2 regions of the Aquabacterium sp. TM01 genome follow, and region 2 is predicted to be linked to the other one. Evidence: predicted binding sites of a transcription regulator. Region 2 holds the regulator's gene; the other holds the start of a gene.
What was found. Region 2 encodes FliA, which starts transcription of late flagellar genes. Its sites were predicted from a motif close to CTAAAGTTTNNNNNNNNNNNGCCGNTA; they were not measured.

Region 1: motA (flagellar motor stator protein MotA) is a predicted target of FliA. The motif match lies at 4,225-4,251, and genes of this name have one in related genera.

The regions. Positions count from the first base shown of each region.
Region 1 is NZ_AP046529.1:3,363,545-3,369,498, reverse strand. It holds gene AC3WW4_RS15545 (sensor histidine kinase) at 1-372, shown strand, start outside; gene AC3WW4_RS15540 (LytR/AlgR family response regulator transcription factor) at 369-1,136, shown strand; gene AC3WW4_RS15535 (protein phosphatase CheZ) at 1,155-1,790, opposite strand; gene cheY (chemotaxis response regulator CheY) at 1,829-2,227, opposite strand; gene motB (flagellar motor protein MotB) at 2,285-3,250, opposite strand; gene motA (flagellar motor stator protein MotA) at 3,254-4,111, opposite strand; gene AC3WW4_RS15515 (transposase) at 4,347-5,051, shown strand; gene gltB (glutamate synthase large subunit) at 5,266-5,954, shown strand, end outside.
Region 2 is NZ_AP046529.1:3,146,173-3,152,126, forward strand. It holds gene AC3WW4_RS14560 (aspartate aminotransferase family protein) at 1-1,010, shown strand, start outside; gene argF (ornithine carbamoyltransferase) at 1,013-1,945, shown strand; gene AC3WW4_RS14570 (methyl-accepting chemotaxis protein) at 2,019-3,452, opposite strand; gene AC3WW4_RS14575 (RNA polymerase sigma factor FliA) at 3,582-4,307, opposite strand; gene AC3WW4_RS14580 (flagellar biosynthesis protein) at 4,313-5,155, opposite strand; gene flhF (flagellar biosynthesis GTPase FlhF) at 5,204-5,954, opposite strand, start outside.

The sequences.
Region 1 (5,954 bases), 220 kb from region 2:
AAGGTGCACTGGCAGCTCGATCCCGCGGCCGATGCCACCGTCTTGCCGCCCCTGATCCTGCAGCCCCTGGTCGAGAATGCGGTGCGCCACGGGGTCGAGCCCAGTGCCGAGGGCGGCTGGGTCTCGGTGCAGACGCAGGCACAGGCCGGCCACGTGGTGCTGACGGTGCGCAACAGCGTGCCCCAGCAAGGCGCCTTGCCCTTTGCGCCGGGACACGGCATGGCCTTGCGTAATGTGCGTCAACGCCTGCAACTGATGCACGACGTGCAACTGGGTTTTGCGGCGGGCCTCAAGTCCGCTGCCACGCCGGGCGAGTCCGCCCTCTACGAGGTGCGGGTGAGGGTGCCCTTGTCCGAGAAAGAAATGGCATGACGACGCTGACCGTGGCCCTGATCGATGACGAACCCTTGGCGCGACTGCGCTTGCGCACGCTGCTCGCGCAGAACGAGCCCGCGTGCGAGGTGGTGGGCGAGTTCGGCGAATCCGTGGCGGCCTTGCTCTGGTTGCGCGAACAGGACGCCGTGGGGCAGGGCCCTGACATGATCTTGCTGGACATCCAGATGCCGGGCCTCGATGGCATGGTGCTGGCAGCCCGCCTGCGCGAATTGCGCGATCCGCCGGCCATTGTGTTTGTGACCGCGCATGCCGAGCACGCCGTGCGCGCGTTCGATGTGGCCGCGCTGGACTACCTGACCAAACCCGTCCGGTTGGAGCGTTTGCAGGCTTCCCTGTGCCGCGTGCAGCGCTGGCGTCAGACGCGGCCGCGCCTGCAGGCCCTGGATGCGAACGTGATCGTCGTGCAAGACCGGGGGCGCATGCTGCGCATCCCCGTGGCCGATGTGCTGTACTTCAAGGCCGAGCAGAAAGCGGTGACCCTGCACACCGCCACCGAGGTGCATCCGGTGAACGAATCTTTGGCCGAGCTGGAGTCTCGCGTGGGCGACCGCTTCATCCGGGTCCACCGCAATGCGCTGGTGGCCCGCCGTGCCATGAAGGCGCTGCAGCGCCGGGCGGATGGCGGGGACGAAGAAGGCGGCGAAACCTGGGCAGTGCAGATCATGCCCACCCAGGCCTGGCTGACGGTGTCACGCCGTCAGGTGACGGCCGTGCGTGAGGCCATGGGGGATTGCCACTGAAGGCGCCCTCGTAGCGGGTCAGAAACCCAGGCTGGCCAGCAGGTCGTCGACCTCGCTCTGGTTGGCCACCACATCGGTGCGGCCGATCGCGTTGACCACCGGGCCGTCGAGCTTGGGCTCAATGGGGGCCGGCTCATGGCTGTGGGTCAAGGCTGCCTCCACCTTGTGGGCCTGCTCCGGCGGTGCGGCCTGCACCAGCAGCTTGACCAGCTGCGATTCCAGATCGTTGGCCAGGTTCACCACCTTGGCCACCACCTGGCCGGTCAGGTCATGGAAGTCCTGCGCCATCATGATGTCGGTAAGGTGGGCGTCCACCCGTCGGGTTGTGGCCTCGACATCCTGCACGAAGTTGAACACCGCCCCACTGGCCACCGCCTTGACCGGGTCAGCTGTGATCAGTTGGGCCAGCTTGCGCGTTTCCTGGGCAATGTGCTCCTGGTCGGCCTTGGCCGTGTCCACCAGGTTGAGCACCTTCTCCGCGGCGTCAGCGGTCTTGGTGGCGATGTAGTTCAGGCGGCTGCGGGCGTCCGGCAGGTTGTCCACCGTGCTTTTCAGATTGGGCAGCACGCCCAGCATGTTCAGCGTGTCATGCAACTGCCGCGTCAGGGTGCCCAGTTGCTGAAAGATCTCGGGCGATGCCGCCGGCATCGTCATGTTGTCGGGCAAGTCAATGGTCTGCACGTGGCGCTCCCTCAAGCCGTGGTGGCCAGCTTTTGCAGAATCTTCTGGACTTTTTCTTCCAGCGTCGCCTTGGTGAAGGGCTTGACGATGTAGCCGGCGGCCCCCGTCTGGGCGGCCAGCACGATGTCTTCCTTGCGCGCTTCGGCCGTCACCATCAGCACCGGGATGTGCTTGAGCGCGTCGTCCGCCTTGATGGCCTTGAGCAGCTCGAAGCCGTTCATGTTGGGCATGTTGATGTCGCTGACCACGAAGTCGAACTTGTTGTTCTTGAGCATGTTCAGGGCGACCACGCCATCTTCGGCTTCGTCGGCATTGACGTACCCGCTTTCTTTGAGCAGGCCGCGGACGATGCGGCGCATGGTCGAGAAATCGTCCACGATCAGAAACTTGAAGTCGGCGGGGTTGCTCATGGCTCGTCCTTGTGTCAAACGCCGGCATCTCTCACAGGATGCCTTCGGGAGGGGAGTTTATCGGTTCGGCGCGCCCGTGCCGGAGGGGAGTGACCCTTCAGGTGTGGCTTCTGTCTCGCCTTCGGCACTTGTGTTGCTGCCAGAGGCGGTGCGCGCGGCTTCGAAGAAGCGTTCTTCGGCCTCGCGGTTCATCACGATGATGCTGATGCGGCGGTTCAAGGGGCTTTCGGGATGCTGGGCATCGAACAGCATGCTGGCGGACAGCCCCTGGACGCGCAGGACCCGATCGCCCTTGAGGCCGCCAGCAATCAACTCGCGACGCGAGGCGTTGGCGCGGTCGGCCGACAACTCCCAGTTGCTGTAGCCGGCTTCACCGCCCACAAAAGGCTTGGCGTCGGTGTGCCCTTCGATCGTCAGGCGGTTGGGGACATCGGCCAGCACAAAGCCAATGGCACGCAGCACGTCACGCATATAGCCTTCCACCGTCTCCGACCCGCTGGCGAACATCGGCCGGTTCTGGTCGTCCACGATCTGGATGCGCAGGCCCTCGGCCGTCAGGTCCAGCCGCAACTGGGACTGGTATTTCGACAGCCGGGTGTCATTGGCGATCACCTCTTGCACCTTGGCCTTGAGTGCATTGAGCCGCGCCTGTTCCGCGCGCATCTGCTCGGCTTTCAGGGCTTTCTGGCGCAGTTTTTCATCGACGGTTTCCGAGCGCCCTTTGTTTTGCTGGCCGGTCGTCTCGGTCAGGCTGTTGCCGCCCCCCTTGATGATGGAGGTGGCGTCACCCGCACCGGAGCCCCCCATCAAGGACACCTTCACCGGGTTGCTGAAGTAGTCGGCAATGCCCTTGCGATCGCCTTCGGTGGTCGAGCCCAGCAGCCACATCAGCAAGAAGAACGCCATCATCGCCGTCATGAAGTCGGCAAACGCGATCTTCCACGCGCCGCCATGGGCGACATGGCCGCCCTTCTTGACGCGCTTGATGATGATCGGTTGGACTTTTTTCGAATCGCCCGCCATGGCTTACTTCTTTTTCACGTGGGCTTCGAGTTCGGCAAAGCTGGGGCGCTCGGTGGAGTACAGCACCTTGCGACCGAATTCGATGGCGACCTGAGGGGCGTAGCCCTGCATGCTGGCCAGCAGCACGGTTTTCACAACCTGAAATTCCTTCGTGCCTTCGTCGAGCTTTTGCTCCATCAGTCCCCCCAGGGGCTCGACGATGCCGTAGGCCAGCAAGATCCCCAGGAAGGTGCCCACCAGGGCCGAGCCGATCATGGCGCCCAGCACAGCGGGAGGCTGGCCGATGGCACTCATGGTGTTCACGATCCCCAGCACCGCCGCGACGATGCCGAAGGCGGGCAGGGCGCCGGCGAGGCGGGCGACGGCCGCCACTGGCGCGTGGCCTTCGTGGTGGTGGGTGTCGATCTCGTTGTCCATCAGGGCCTCGATCTCGTGTGAATTGAGGTTGCCCGAGACCATCATGCGCAGGTAATCGGTGATGAACTCGACCACGTGGTGATCGCTGCCCAGCACCGGGTATTTCTTGAACAAGGCCGAATTTTCCGGCTCGTCCACGTCCTTTTCGATCGACATCAGGCCTTCTTTGCGCACCTTCTGCAGGATCTCGTAGAGCATGGCCATCAGCTCCAGGTAGCGGGTCTTGGTGTACTTGGAGCCCTTGAGCAGGGAGCCAAAGTTGCCGAGCACCGCCTTGATGACTTTGGGCTGGTTGTTCACCAGGAAGGCGCCGATCGCCCCACCGGCGATGGCCATCATTTCGGTGGGCATGGCATGCAGGATCACGGAGATGTTGCCGCCGTGGATCAGGAAGGCGCCAAAGATGCAACCGAGACAGACGAGATAACCGATGAGAACAAACATGGTGGATGGAGGCGCAAGGGGTGATGGGCATCCTAACCGTTCTGCCAGCGTGCAGGCGCGGGCAAAATGGGCAGTGTGGCCACTTCCGTTTCGGCGGGGCCTCATTTTCACTTTATCGGTCAGAGGGCGCTCGACTTGAGCCGAGGTGTGCTGGGCCGTCGACGACGGACCAGCTGGCGCGTCAGGATGGTGCGCCCGCCCCATAATCCGCCCACATCACATTGCGAGGATCATCATGGCCCGATTGCCCAGGTTGGGGGTGGCCGCTTGGCCGCATCTCGTCGTGCAGGGGGTTCACGATGGCCAGGCTCTGGCGCGTGACGATGCCGACCGCACCTTGCTGCTCCAGACCTTGGGTGAAGCGGCACGCACCCACGGGGTCAGCATCCATGCTTACTGCCTGGCCCCCGACCATTTTCATCTGTTGCTCACGCCCGAGCACGACACCTCCCTGAGTCTGTTCATGCAGGCGGTCGGGCGCCGTTATGTCAGCGCTTACAACCGCCGCCATGGCCGGACGGGGGGGTTGTGGGCGGGGCGTTACCGGGCCACGGTGCTGGACCCGGCACAGTATGTGCTCGACGCGATGGTGTGGATCGAGACGCACGCACAGCGTGCGGGCGGCGCCTCCCCCCTGCAGGAGGATGCCTGGTCCAGTGCCCGTCATCACCTGGGGAGGCACTCGGATCCCTTGATCAGTGACCATGCGGTGTTCTGGTCGCTGGGCAACACGCCCTTCGAACGCGAGGCAGCGTGGCGTCGCCGCCTGGAGGAGGGGCTGTCGGCACAGCAGGTACGCATCCTGGCTGAGGCCATGCGCACAGGCTGGGCCTTGCTGGCGCCGGACGCGCTGCCGGTGGTAGAGGCGGCCGCCGGACGCCGCCTGGCACCTCGCCCGCGCGGTCGTCCCCGTAAAGGGGCGGAGGCCCCTGAAAAATGATCTGCCCCCATTTATAAACGCACCAAATGCGTGCACCCTTTTAATTGTGGTCTGACCCTATTTATAATTTCTTGAAGCCCGGGGGAAACCAGAGTATCCTCGCCGCTCACCGCGTTGTTTTTCCACACTTACTCTGGAGCGCCCCCCCATGACCCAGGCGACTTCGGGAACCTCGTTCCCTATCCTCCCCGTGTCTGACGCAGCCGCCACCTCCGTGGCCACCGCGCAGGAAATCCAGGCCGCAGCCGAACTGGGCCTGTACGCCAACGCCGAGCACGATGCGTGCGGCGTGGGCTTCGTCGCTCACATCAAGGGCCTCAAGGCACACCACATCGTGCAACAGGGTCTGAAGATCCTGGAAAACATCGACCACCGCGGCGCTGTGGGTGCCGATGCGCTGATGGGCGACGGGGCCGGTCTGCTGATCCAGATCCCCGACGAGTTCTACCGTGCCGAAATGGCCAAGCAGGGCGTCGAGTTGCCTCCGCCCGGCGAGTACGGCGTCGGCATGATCTTCCTGCCCAAGGAAAGCGCCTCGCGCCAAGCCTGCGAGCAAGAGCTCGAGCGCGCCATCAAGGCCGAAGGCCAGGTGCTGCTGGGCTGGCGTGACGTGCCGGTCGATCGCGACATGCCCATGTCGCCCACCGTGCGCGAAAAAGAGCCGGTCATCCGCCAGGTCTTCATCGGCCGTGGTCACGACATCCTGGTGCCCGATGCCCTGGAGCGCAAGCTCTACGTCATCCGCAAGACGGCGTCCTCCAAGATCCAGAGCCTGAACCTGACGCACAGCCACGAGTATTACGTGCCCAGCATGTCGTGCCGCACCATCATCTACAAGGGCCTGCTGCTGGCCGACCAGGTCGGCAAGTACTACCTCGACCTGCGTGACGAGCGCGTGGTCTC
Region 2 (5,954 bases):
TCAGCAAGATGATCCACAGCTGCAACTACTACCAGGTGCCGCTGCAGGAAGATCTGGCCCGCTTGCTGGTAGAGCGTTCGGGCCTGACCAATGCCTTCTTCTGCAACTCGGGCCTGGAGGCCAACGAGGCGGCATTGAAGATCGCCCGCAAGTTCGGTCATGACAAAGGCATTCACCGCGCCGAGGTGATCGTGTGCGAGCGCGCCTTCCATGGCCGCTCGATCGCCACGCTGTCGGCCACCGGCAACCCCAAGATCCACGCGGGCTTCGAGCCGCTGGTGGAAGGCTTCGTGCGCGTGCCGTTCAACGACATCGCCGCGCTGGAAGAGGCGGTTGCCACGCACCCGAATGTGACGGCCATCTTCATGGAAACCATCCAGGGTGAAGGTGGCATCACGCCGGCACGCATCGACTACCTGCAAGCGGCCCGCCGTGTGTGTGACGACAAGGGCATCTTGCTGATGCTCGACGAAGTGCAGTGCGGCATGGGCCGCACCGGCAAGTGGTTTGCCTACCAGTGGGCCGGCATCCAGCCGGACGTGATGCCGCTGGCCAAGGGCCTGGGATCGGGTGTGCCCATCGGCGCGGTGGTGTGTGGTCCCCAGGCCGCCCACGTGCTGCAAGCGGGCAACCACGGCACGACCTTTGGCGGCAACCCGCTGGCGATGCGCGCGGGCGTCACCACCATCCAGGTGATGGAAGAAGAACAGCTGCTGTCTCAGGCCGACCGCGTGGGCAAGCACCTGATGGCGGCGCTGCAACGCGAGCTGGGCGGCGTCAAGGGCGTCAAGGAAGTCCGCGGTGAGGGCCTGATGATCGGCCTCGAACTCGATCGGCCTTGCGGTGTGATCCTGACGCGTGCCATGGAAGCCGGCCTGCTGCTGAGCGTGACCGCCGACACGGTGGTGCGCCTGCTGCCACCGCTGATCTTCACCACCGAACAAGCCGACGATCTGGTGGCCATCCTGGCGCCGCTGGTGCGTCAATTCCTGTCTGAAAGCGTGGCCTGACCATGAAGCCCGGATTGAGTCTGATCAAGCATTACCTGCAGTTCAAGGACCTGCGCTCGCAAGAGTACGCCTACCTGTTCGAGCGCGCGGCCATCATCAAGAAGCGCTTCAAGAACTACGAGAAGTACAACCCGCTGGCCGACCGCACGCTGGCGATGATCTTCGAGAAGGCATCCACGCGCACCCGCGTGAGCTTCGAGGCGGGCATGTACCAGATGGGCGGCTCGGTGGTGCACCTGACCACCGATGGCAGCCAGTTGGGCCGCAGCGAGCCGATCGAGGACAGCGCCAAGGTGATCTCGCGCATGGTCGACATCGTGATGATCCGCACCTACGAGCAGGCCAAGCTGGTGAAGTTTGCGGCGAACTCGCGGGTGCCGGTCATCAACGGCCTGACCAACGAGTACCACCCCTGCCAGATCCTGGCCGACATCTTCACCTACATCGAGCACCGTGGCTCGATCGAGGGCAAGGTGGTGGCCTGGGTGGGCGACGGCAACAACATGGCCAACACCTGGCTGCAGGCGGCCGAGATCCTGGGCTTCACGGTGCACGTGAGCACGCCCAGCGGCTACGAGATCGACCCGGACGTCGCGGGCATCCAGTCCACCGACTGCTACAAGGTGTTCAAGGATCCGATGGACGCCTGCCGGGGCGCCGATCTGGTGACCACCGATGTGTGGACGTCCATGGGCTACGAGGCCGAGAACGAAGCGCGCATGAAGGCGTTTGCGGACTGGTGCGTGGACACCGAGATGATGGCCGTGGCCAAGCCCAATGCGCTGTTCATGCACTGCCTGCCCGCCCACCGCGGCGAGGAAGTCGAGGCCGAGGTCATTGATGGCCCGCAGTCGGTCGTGTGGGACGAGGCCGAGAACCGCATGCACGTGCAGAAGGCACTGATGGAGTACCTGCTGCTGGGGCGCATTGGCTGATTGGCTCGGCTGGCTTCCTCACGAAAAAGGGACTCATGCGTGAGTCCCTTTTGCATGGTGTCGTGGGTTTCGGTCAACGAAGCGCGGACACCGTGGCCTGGGTGTTGAACACCGACACGGCGGCGATGAGCTCGTCGGATTGCTGACGCAGGCGCTCGGCGGCGGCCGCCGTCTGCTCCACCATCGCGGCGTTTTGCTGCGTGGTCTGATCGAGCCGGCTGATGGCCAGGTTGATCTGGCCGATGCCCTCGTTCTGCTCGGAGCTGGAGACGGTGATCTCGCTGACCAGGGTGCTGACGCGACGCACCTGCTCGACGACCTCGCCGATGATCTCGCCAGTGTTGCCGACCAGGCTGCTGCCGGAGTCCACCTGTTCGACGCTGCGGGTGATGAGTTGCTTGATCTCCTTGGCTGCTTCGGCACTGCGCTGGGCCAGGTTGCGCACCTCGCTGGCCACCACGGCAAAGCCCCTGCCCTGCTCGCCGGCCCGCGCGGCCTCCACGGCCGCGTTCAGCGCCAGGATGTTGGTCTGGAAGGCAATGCCGTCGATCACCCCGATGATGTCGGTGATCTTGCGGCTGGACTGCTGGATGCCGGACATGGTGTCCACCACCCGGTGCACGGCCTCGCCGCCGCGGGCGGCCACGTCGGAGGCCTGCCCCGCGAGGTGGTTGGCCTGGTGGGCGTTGTCCACGCTGGCACGGATGGTGGAGGCGATCTCTTCGACGGAGGCGGCAGTTTGCGCGATGCTGGCGGCAGCGTCCTCGGTGCGACTGCTCAAGGACTGGTTGCCGTGGGCGATGTCGCCGCTGGCCTGCCGGATGGCATCGGCCGAACGGTTCACCTGAAGGATCGCGGTTTCGATGTGCTGCAAGGCGTCCACCAGTTTGCGGCTGACTCGCCCTTGGGCTGACAGGTGCGACACCTGCAAGTTGACCGTGCCGTCATCGCCCTGAATCTGCTCGACGATGCGCATGAGTTCTTCGGCGGTGGCGAAATCAGCCCGGGCTCGCAAAGCCAGCAGAACCAGCACGACCGATTCCACAACGACGTAGACGGCGTGCTCGACCACCCGCATGAAGCTGGGTTCGGTGAAGCACATAGGGCCCCAGCCCCAGGTCTGGAACTGGTTGAACGTCAGGTGGTGGATGGCGATGGCCACGGCCCCCGCGATGACCGCCACGCTGCTGCGGTAGACCACCAGGCAGGCCAGGAAGGCGAAGACGGCGAAGTGGGCCTCGCTGTGGCCGCGGGCGACGTGGATCATCAGCCCGACCATGGTCATGCCCAGCACCGGCAAGGCGATCCGGCTGAGTGTCCCAGCCTTGGACCAGGCGGCCACGCCCAGCGACAAACCCATGAACACCAGGCCGAGCACCAGGCCCAGCATCAGGTTGTTGTAGATCCAGCCGTAGGCCAGGGTGCCGATGAACACGGCGGCGATGCCCCACAGCACCACGATGTCGTGGCGGTGGAAAAGATAGCCTGGAGAGGAGTTTGCGCGCATGAAGGGTCCTTTTTCCGGGCGAATCTTAGAGGGTCAACCCTGAACTCGCGCGGCAATAAGCACGCTCATGGACGAAATCAGAAACATGCCCGCCATGACCTTGATTTGAATCAGGTCACAAGGTGGAATTCACCACTCGCGCAACTTGACGCGCAGGCGGGCGATCGACTGGCTGTGGAGCTGGCAGACGCGCGACTCGGTCACGCCCAGCACGGCCGCGATTTCCTTGAGGTTCATGTCCTCTTCGTAATAGAGGCTCATGACGAGCTGTTCGCGCTCGGGCAGTTTCTTGATCGCCTCGACCAGGGCGTGGCGCATGCGATCGTCCTGCAGCAGGTGCTGGGGGTCGCTGCCGCTGTCGGCGACGTGGCGGTCGAGGAAGTCGTGGTCGCCGTCGTCACCGCTCATGTCTTCGAGGTAGATGAGCTGGGTGCCACGCACCTTGCCGAGCATCTCCTGGTAGTCGTCCAGGCTCAGGCCCATCTCGGCGGCGATCTCGCTTTCGTGCGGGGCGCGCCCCAGGCGCTGCTCCAGACGGTGAACCGCCTTTTCGATGTCACGCTGTTGCTTGCGGGTGCCCCGGCTGAGCCAGTCGGCGCCACGCAACTCGTCGAGCATGGCGCCGCGGATGCGCTGGGTGGCAAAGGTTTCGATCTGCACGCCTTGCGCCGGGTCGAAGCGGCTGAGCGCGTCGGCTAGGCCGATCATGCCGACCTGGATCAGGTCATCGACCTCGACGTTGGCGGGCAGTTTGGCCATCATCTGGTGCGCGAGACGCCGCACCAGCGGGCTGTACTGCCGCAGCATCGCGTTGACGTCGAGACGTCCCTTGGCTGAGTACGTGCTGGGTTCCATGTACATCAATTATGGGCCGAGGCAACGCGGGCCGGCAAGGCCGAGCCCGGGGAAGTGAGGTGTTCGAACGCCGAATCGCCCAGGCTCAGGGGCAGCGCGCCATGCAACAGGGCGGCGGCCATCTCCATGAAGTGGGGGTCGGGGTCGGCGGTGGGGGCTTGCCGCGGGTCGAGCTGGTGGGCGCTGCGCTGGACCACACCCAGGAAGTCGTCGGCGCAGCGCGCCAGGCGTTGGGCCACAGGTTCGGCCTGGGCGCTCTCGACGGGAGCACACACGAGCAGGTCGTAGCTCATCCAGCCGCCGCGCTGGCTGAGGATCTTGACCGCGGCGTAGGCATCGGTGAGGCCCTCGGCCATGTCGTTGGTGAACACCAGCGGACGCAGCGAGAAGCCACGCGAGGGCTGGCCGAACAGGCGCACGATTTCGCTGGCCGAGGCGTGCACGAGCACCACGTCGCTGCGGGGCGAGGCATCGGCCAGGGCAGGCAAGAGGCTGGCGCAGGAGCCGCGGGCGTCGGCATGGCGCAGAGGCAGGCCCCGAGCGGCCATGTAGCTGACCTGGGTGGAGAGCGTCTCGATGCCTTCGGCCAGATCGAACTCGACCAGTTCGCTGGGGGCGCGGGCCTGGTCACTGGCGTCCACCACCAGGGTGTTGAGCCCGAAGCTGGCGTAGGCGGCGCACAGGCGCTCGAGCACCAGGCCACCGCAACCCGAGCGGCCATTGGCCACGACGGGGATGAAGCGCAGGACGCGCGAGACAAACATCTGCCGCAGCCCTTGCGCCTGGTCGACAGGAGGCTGGGCGCGGGTGCTGGCAGAGCGAGCCTGGGGGCGGGCGTGGCGTGTCATCGGCGCAGTCTGGAAATGGCGTACGAGCGTTCAGTGAACGGCGGCACCTCACATGGCGCGGGCGGACGTCTGGGATTCGGTGGGGCTGGGGGTCGAGAAGACCAGGCTGACCTCGGTGGGGTCGAGGCGGTAGGCCGGGTTCAGGCTGGCGCGCAAGGCGCGATGCACCAGGGCCTGCGAGGACAGGCGGTGCCAGTCTTCGGGCACGCGCTGGCCGTTGGCCACGCCGACCACCTTGAGCTTGTGGCGGATCAGGGCGTCCAGGGCCGGGCCGAGTTTGACGGCCTCGTCGAGCTTGGACAGGATGACGCCGGCGCAGGCATCGGCCTGGTAGGCGTGCATCACGTCTTCGATGGCGTCGCCCTGGGCAGCGGTGTTGATGACCAGCAGTTTCTTGATGCTGGGGTGGGCCAGCAGGTCGAGCAGTTCCTTGGTGCGGCCATCGCGTTGGGCCATGCCGGCGGTGTCGATGAGGATCATCTTCTTGCCGGACAGCAGCTCCAGCAGGTCTTCCAGCGCGGCGCGGTCGTGGGCCATGTGCACAGGCACGCCCAGGATGCGGCCGTAGGCGCGCAGCTGTTCGTGGGCACCGACACGGTAGGCGTCCAGGGTGATGAGGCCCAGGTTGGAGGCACCGTGCTTGGCGGCGAAGGTGGCGGCCAGCTTGGCGGTCGAGGTGGTCTTGCCCACGCCGGTCGAGCCAATCAGGGCGAACACGCCGCCCTGGTCTTCGATGGCGCGCTCACGGTCAGCGGTGTTCAGGTTGCGTTGCAGCACCTGGGTGGCCCACTGCACTTCG